Linked DNA regions of Kitasatospora sp. NBC_00315. The protein of the gene in region 2 binds, or shares a complex with, the protein of the main gene of each other region. Links are inferred from orthologs where the notes say so. Each region holds a gene or a part of one and is shown on either strand. Other genes may lie near its edges. The genes, in order: rpsG and tig.

Region 1 (3,234 bases), 660 kb from region 2 along the record:
TGCGTGTAGTCGATACGCTCGACGGCCTTGCGGATCGTCTCACGGTACGCGACCTGCGGCTTGCCGACGTTGGCCTCGACCTTGAACTCACGCTTCATACGGTCGACCAGCACCTCGAGGTGCAGCTCGCCCATACCCGCGATGATGGTCTGGCCGGTCTCCTCGTCGGTGTTGACCTGGAAGGACGGGTCCTCCTCGGCCAGCCGCTGGATCGCGGTGCCCAGACGCTCCTGGTCGCCCTTCGACTTCGGCTCGATCGCGACGCGAATGACCGGGGCCGGGAAGTCCATGGACTCCAGGATGACCGGGTGCTTCTCGTCGGACAGGGTCTCGCCGGTGGTGGTCTGCTTGAGACCCATGACGGCGACGATGTCGCCGGCGCCCACCGAGTCGATCTCCTCACGCTTGTTCGCGTGCATGCGGTAGATCTTGCCGATGCGCTCCTTGCGGCCCTTCACCGCGTTGAGGACGGCGGTGCCGGCCTCAAGGCGCCCGGAGTAGATCCGGACGAAGGTGAGCTTGCCGAGGTGCGGGTCGGACATGATCTTGAACGCGAGCGCGGCGAGCGGCTCGTCGTCCGAGGCCTTGCGGGAGATCTTGACCGTGTCGTCGCCGGGCTTGGTGCCCTCGATGGACTCGATGTCCAGCGGCGACGGCAGGTACTTGACGACCGCGTCGAGCAGGGGCTGAACGCCCTTGTTCTTGAACGCGGTGCCACAGAAGATCGGCGTGAAGTCCGAGTTCAGCGTGCCCTTGCGGATCGCGGCGACCAGCAGCTCCTCGGGGACGTCCTCGCCCTCCATGGCGAGTTCCATCACCTCGTCACTGACGTTCGACACGGTGTCCAGCAGCGCCTCGCGGTACTCGTCCGCCTGCTCCTGCAGGTCGGCCGGGATGTCGACGATGTCGTACATCTCGCCCTTGGCGGCCTCGGCCGACCAGACCAGCGCCTTCATGCGGACCAGGTCCACAACGCCGGCGAAGTCGCCCTCGGCACCGATCGGGAGCTGCATCACCAGCGGGGTGGCGCCGAGGCGGTCCACGATGGTGTCGACGCAGAAGAAGAAGTTCGCGCCCGTGCGGTCCAGCTTGTTGATGAAGCAGATGCGCGGGACGCCGTAGCGGTCGGCCTGCCGCCACACGGTCTCGGACTGGGGCTCGACACCGGCGACACCGTCGAACACCGTGACGGCGCCGTCGAGGACGCGGAGCGAACGCTCCACCTCGACGGTGAAGTCGACGTGGCCCGGGGTGTCGATGATGTTGATCGTGTTGGCGACATCGTCGACGGTCCAGTGACAGGTCGTCGCGGCCGACGTGATCGTGATGCCGCGCTCCTGCTCCTGCTCCATCCAGTCCATGGTGGCAGCGCCATCGTGGACCTCACCGATCTTGTACGACACACCGGTGTAGAACAGGATCCGCTCGGTGGTGGTGGTCTTGCCCGCGTCGATGTGCGCCATGATCCCGATGTTGCGGACCCTGGCAAGGTCAAGGGAGGTTGCAGCCATGGTGGCTCGTTCTCTCTCTGTCTAGTGACGGGGTTAGGACTACCAGCGGTAGTGCGCGAAGGCCTTGTTGGACTCGGCCATCTTGTGGGTGTCCTCGCGACGCTTCACGGAAGCGCCCAGGCCGTTGCTGGCGTCGAGGATCTCGTTCATGAGGCGCTCGGTCATGGTCTTCTCGCGACGGGCGCGGGAGTAACCGACCATCCAGCGCAGCGCCAGGGTGGCGGCGCGGCCCGGACGGACCTCGACCGGAACCTGGTACGTCGCGCCACCGACACGGCGGGACTTGACCTCAAGCGCCGGCTTGACGTTCTCAAGCGCGCGCTTCAGGGTGACGACGGGGTCGGCGCCGGTCTTCTCACGAACGCCCTCAAGGGCGCCGTAGACGATCCGCTCGGCGGTGGAGCGCTTGCCGTGCAGCAGGATCTTGTTGACCAGCGACGTCACGACAGGGGAGCCGTAAACCGGGTCAATGATGACCGGGCGCTTCGGGGCGGGGCCCTTACGAGGCATTCTTACTTCTCCTTCTTGGCGCCGTAGCGGCTGCGGGCCTGCTTGCGGTTCTTGACACCCTGGGTGTCGAGCGAGCCGCGGATGATCTTGTAACGCACACCCGGCAGGTCCTTCACACGACCGCCACGCACGAGCACGATGGAGTGCTCCTGCAGGTTGTGGCCCTCGCCCGGAATGTAAGCGGTGACCTCGATCCCGCTGGTGAGGCGCACACGGGCGACCTTACGGAGAGCCGAGTTCGGCTTCTTCGGGGTGGTCGTGTACACACGCGTGCAAACACCACGACGCTGGGGCGAGCCCTTGAGCGCGGGAGTCTTGTTCTTCTCGACCTTGTCCTGCCGGCCCTTTCGGACCAGCTGCTGGATCGTAGGCACCGTTTCTCCGTTTTCTGTGTGCCATCGCTTGGTAGATCTAACCTGCGGTGTTCCCAACCCACACGGCCCCGTGGTCGACCCACGCGGTCGGGTGTGTTGGGCTTCTTCCGGCCCACCCGCCCCGGCTTCGCAGCCGACGCGGACAGTGGAGGAATCGCGGAATCCCATGAGCTGATGTGCAGCGACGGCGCTCGCGCGCGCGAGGCGCTGGAGAGCGCTTCGTTGTGGCGCGGCGGCCGGTGTGCTTGCACGCACAAGGACCCGGGGACACCCCAGGCACAAGGTCAGAGCGTACCTAGCGCATCGGGCTCGGTCAAAACAAATGCAACGCCGCAGGTCGTGGCCGTCCGTGTGGTCCCCGTCCGCGGCGGGGAGCCACACATCCGCCCTATCACAGATCGCCGCGGCACGCATGCCGCCGGCACCCGGACGGCCCCGGGTGACCAGGGTCTCAGGCGTCGGCCGGGATCGCCTGCGGGCCGCGCCGGTGCGTTCCGGTTCCCCGCCCGCTCCCGTCGGGTGCGTCCCCCTCCTCCGCCGGCACTGCGCCGGGGAGCGTCTCGCGGTCCTTCGACAGCGCCACCACCAGAGCGGCCAGCAGCAGCGCGGCCAGGGTGTAGAGCCCCACCCACGCCGGCCAGCCGCCGGGCGGGGCCCACTTCGCCGGGCTGAGCAGCAGCGGACCGCGCTCGCCGACGGCGTTGCGGCGCAGGGCCCAGACGAACGCCGCCGCGTTCACCACCGCGAGCGAGAAGGCCGACAGCGTCACCAGCCGGCGCCACGGCACCCCCACCCGGGGGGAGCGCTTCGCGCAGACCGCGGCCGCCATCAGCGGCAGG
Region 2 (3,182 bases):
CGTGTGTGGGGTGCGGAAGAGGGCGCTCAGGCGCCGGTGCCGCCGCCGCCGGGGACATCCGCGGCACTGTGCATGATCGAGTCGATGAGGCCGTACTCCTTGGCCTCCTCCGGGGTGAACCAGCGGTCACGGTCGGAGTCCGCGGTGATCCGCTCGAAGGACTGGCCGCTGTGCTCCGCGATCAGCTCGGACATCCGCTTCTTCGTGCGCAGCAGCTGCTCGGCCTGGATCCGGATGTCGGTGGCGGAGCCGCCGAGGCCCGCCGAGGGCTGGTGCATCAGGATGTTGGCGTTCGGGAGCGAGAAGCGCTTGCCCTTGGCGCCGGCCGTCAGCAGGAACTGGCCCATCGAGGCGGCCATGCCCATCGCGATGGTGACCACGTCGTTCTTGATGTACTGCATGGTGTCGTAGATCGCCATGCCGGCCGTGATCGAGCCACCGGGGGAGTTGATGTAGAGGTAGATGTCCTTGTCCGGGTCAGCGGCCAGAAGCAGCAGCTGCGCGGTGATCTTGTTGGCGATGTCGTCGTCGACCTGCTGGCCGAGGAAGATGATCCGCTCGTTCAGCAGCCGGTTGTAGACCTGGTCGCCCAGGCCGCCGAGCACGTCACCAGCGGCGGCGTGCGGCGCCATCAGGCCAGGCATCTGCATCTGCGGGAACGTCACTTAGCCACCTGCTCAGTCGATGTGGACGGTCGCTCCACGGCCGTCACTTTGTCGCACAGCTTCGGGTCTCACTGCGCCCTACCCGCGAAGCGAAGTCGCAGTGTCGCTGTCCAAGGACCCTAACGCGCAGGCCGGGCCGCAGAATCCCCCACGCAGAACTGTTCGCTGTGAGCGCAGGGTCGGTACGTCCGCGCAGGGCCCCGCAGCGGCCCCGGGACGGACCGCACGGGGGCCGCACGGCACAGGGCCCGGACACCGCTCGCGCGGTGTCCGGGCCCTGTGCCGACACGGGGTGCTACCGGGGCACTCAGGCCTCGGTGGTCTCCTCGGCAGCGGCCTCGACGGCCTCGGCGGCCGGGGCGCTCTCGCCCGACTCGTCCTCGTCGTCGTCGAAGTTGATCTCGTTGCCCTCGGTGTCGACGACCTTGGCGGCCTCGACGACCAGCGCCAGTGCCTTGCCACGGGCGACCTCGCCGACCAGCAGCGGCACCTGGCCACCCTGGACGACCTGCTGCGCGAACTGGTCCGGGGTCAGGCCCGAACCGGCGGCACGGCGGATGAGGTGCTCGGTGAGCTCCTCCTGGTTGACGCCCAGCTCCTCGTTGCCGACGATCTGGTCCAGCACGAACTGGGTCTTGATGCCCTTCTTGGCCTGCTCCTCGGTCTCCGCCAGGAAGTCCTCGAGGGTCTTGTCCTGGGTGGCGAGGTAGGTCGTCAGGTCCAGGCCCATCGGCTCCAGCTGGTGGTGCTCCAGGTTGTGGCGACGGGTCTCGATCTCGTCCTTGAGGAGCTTCTCCGGGTAGTCCATCTCGACCTGCGAGAGCAGCTCGTCGAGGACCTTCTCCTGGGCCTGGGTGGCCTGGTCGAACTCCTTCATGCGCTCGAGGCGCTTGCGGGAGTCGGCACGGAGCTCGTCCAGCGTGTCGAACTCGCTGGCCAGCTGGGCGAACTCGTCGTCCAGCTCCGGCAGCTCCTTCTCCTGGACGGCGGTCACGGTGACGGTGACCTCGGAGGTCTTGCCCGCCTGGGTGCCGCCCTTGAGCTCGGTGCTGAAGGTCGCGGTGCCACCGGCCACCAGGCCGACGACGGCGTCGTCGATGCCGTCGATGAGCCGGCCGGAGCCGATCTCGTAGCTGACACCGGACGCGAGGCCGTCGTCCGGCACCTCGCCGTCGACCTTGGCCTCGAGGTCGACGACCACGATGTCGCCGGCGGCCGCGGCGCGCTCGACGTCCTTGACCGAGGAGAAGCGCTCGCGCAGCTGCTCCAGGGACTTGTCGACGTCCTCGTCGGAAACGACGATCGGGTCGACGGTCACCGAGATCTGGGTGAAGTCCGGCAGGGTGACCTCGGGGCGGATGTCGACCTCGGCGGTGAACTTGAGGTCACCACCGTCGGCGATCTTCTCGACACCCTCGATGTCGGTGATGTCGGGCTGGCCGAGGACCTCGATCTTGCCTTCGTCGACCGCCTGCGTGTAGAAGCGCGGCAGGGCGTCGTTGACTGCCTCTTCCAGCACCGCGGCGCGGCCGAAACGCTGGTCGATGACACGGTTCGGGATCTTGCCCTTGCGGAAGCCCGGGACCGAGACCTGCTGGTTGATCTTCTTGTACGCCGCGTCGAGGCTGGGCTTGAGCTCCTCGAAGGGCACCTCGACGGTGAGTCGAACCCGGGTCGGGTTCAGAGTCTCGACGGCGCTCTTCACGGTTGGGTCTCCTAGTGGGCTTGCGGTCAGGTTGTCTCCGCCGTTCCCGGCGGCCGGCTTGGGCCGGTCAGGTCGGGCGAGACGGGCGATGGGCGGTTGGAGCTGCATCTCCCGTAGGGGGTGGACGGTGAGAGTGACTCCTCGCCCTCGGGCGGTTGACCTGCGTGTACACCACAGGCACCACCGCCAGCGGCCCATCCTACCGGTACCACGAAAGGCGGACGCCAGGGCTGCGTCGTGAAAGACCTCTCAGAGCCGCTCGGCGAGCTCCCCGACACCCTCCGCGACGGGCTCCACGGCAGGTCGGGGAACCGCTCGCATGGTAGCCACCGCATCGGAATCCCGGACGGACAGCGCGACGGCGGCCGCCACCAGGGCCAGTCCCGCGGCCACCAGGAACGCCGCCCGATACGCGTCCAGGTTCGCCACGGGCGTACCCGCCGCGTCCACGGTCACCGTGCCGACGGCCGTCAGCACGGTGCCGAGCACCGCCACACCGAGGGCGGAGCCCAGCTGCCGCTGGGCGTTGTACAGGGTGGAGGCCGCCCCGGTCGCGCGCGGGGGGACGGTGGCGAAGGCGGCGGTCTGGGAGGGCATGAAGACGTGCGACATCGCGAAGCCCGTGACGAAGAGCAGCGCCCGCACCGCCCACAGATTGCTGTCGGGGGTGATGGTCGCCATCAGCGCCAGGCAGAGCGCCACCACGGTGGCACCGACGGCGAGGATCCGCCGCGGGCCGACCCTCGGGTAGAGCCGGCCGGCCAGCTGCGAGGCGATCATCACACCGATGGCCTCCGGGAAGACCATCAGAC

The links.
Region 1: the proteins of tig (region 2) and rpsG are in contact, whole or in part, in a crystal structure (PDB 3GTY), measured with the Thermotoga maritima proteins. The link is inferred for Kitasatospora sp. NBC_00315 from one-to-one orthologs. Residues at the interface, in WP_004081061.1 of Thermotoga maritima: Glu122, Val124, Val129, Leu130, Tyr133, Glu188, Gly259, Ile262, Tyr263, Glu266, Ser270, Glu273, Gln274, Glu277, Arg308, Gln311, Ile312, Ser315, Tyr316, Glu325, Arg329, Arg336, Leu363, Phe366, Trp367, Arg373, Leu377, Arg381, Leu384, Glu387; in WP_004081843.1 of Thermotoga maritima: Lys34, Lys52, Lys55, Glu59, Arg62, Gln63, Glu66, Asn67, Lys69, Val71, Arg95, Ala109, Lys110, Lys111, Gly112, Arg113, Pro114, Glu117, Glu121, Ile124, Ala125, Tyr127, Asn128, Asn129, Thr130, Gly131, Lys135, Asp139, Arg142, Met143.

What each region holds. Positions count from the first base shown.
Region 1 is NZ_CP108025.1:4,930,874-4,934,107, reverse strand. What follows is about bases 287-3,207. They hold rpsG (30S ribosomal protein S7), read right to left. Parts: upstream 2,022-3,207; coding sequence 1,551-2,021; downstream 287-1,550. Other genes in these bases: OG823_RS20380 (DUF2142 domain-containing protein), read right to left, coding at 2,847-3,207; rpsL (30S ribosomal protein S12), read right to left, coding at 2,024-2,395; fusA (elongation factor G), read right to left, coding at 287-1,511. In the rest of the region: more of fusA, read right to left, coding at 1-286; more of OG823_RS20380, read right to left, coding at 3,208-3,234.
Region 2 is NZ_CP108025.1:5,595,407-5,598,588, reverse strand. Bases 172-3,040 are described here. They hold tig (trigger factor), read right to left. Parts: upstream 2,371-3,040; coding sequence 973-2,370; downstream 172-972. Other genes in these bases: OG823_RS23275 (MDR family MFS transporter), read right to left, coding at 2,620-3,040; OG823_RS23285 (ATP-dependent Clp protease proteolytic subunit), read right to left, coding at 172-644. Outside these bases: more of OG823_RS23285, read right to left, coding at 27-171; more of OG823_RS23275, read right to left, coding at 3,041-3,182. UniProt on the Bacillus subtilis protein: Involved in protein export. Acts as a chaperone by maintaining the newly synthesized protein in an open conformation. Functions as a peptidyl-prolyl cis-trans isomerase.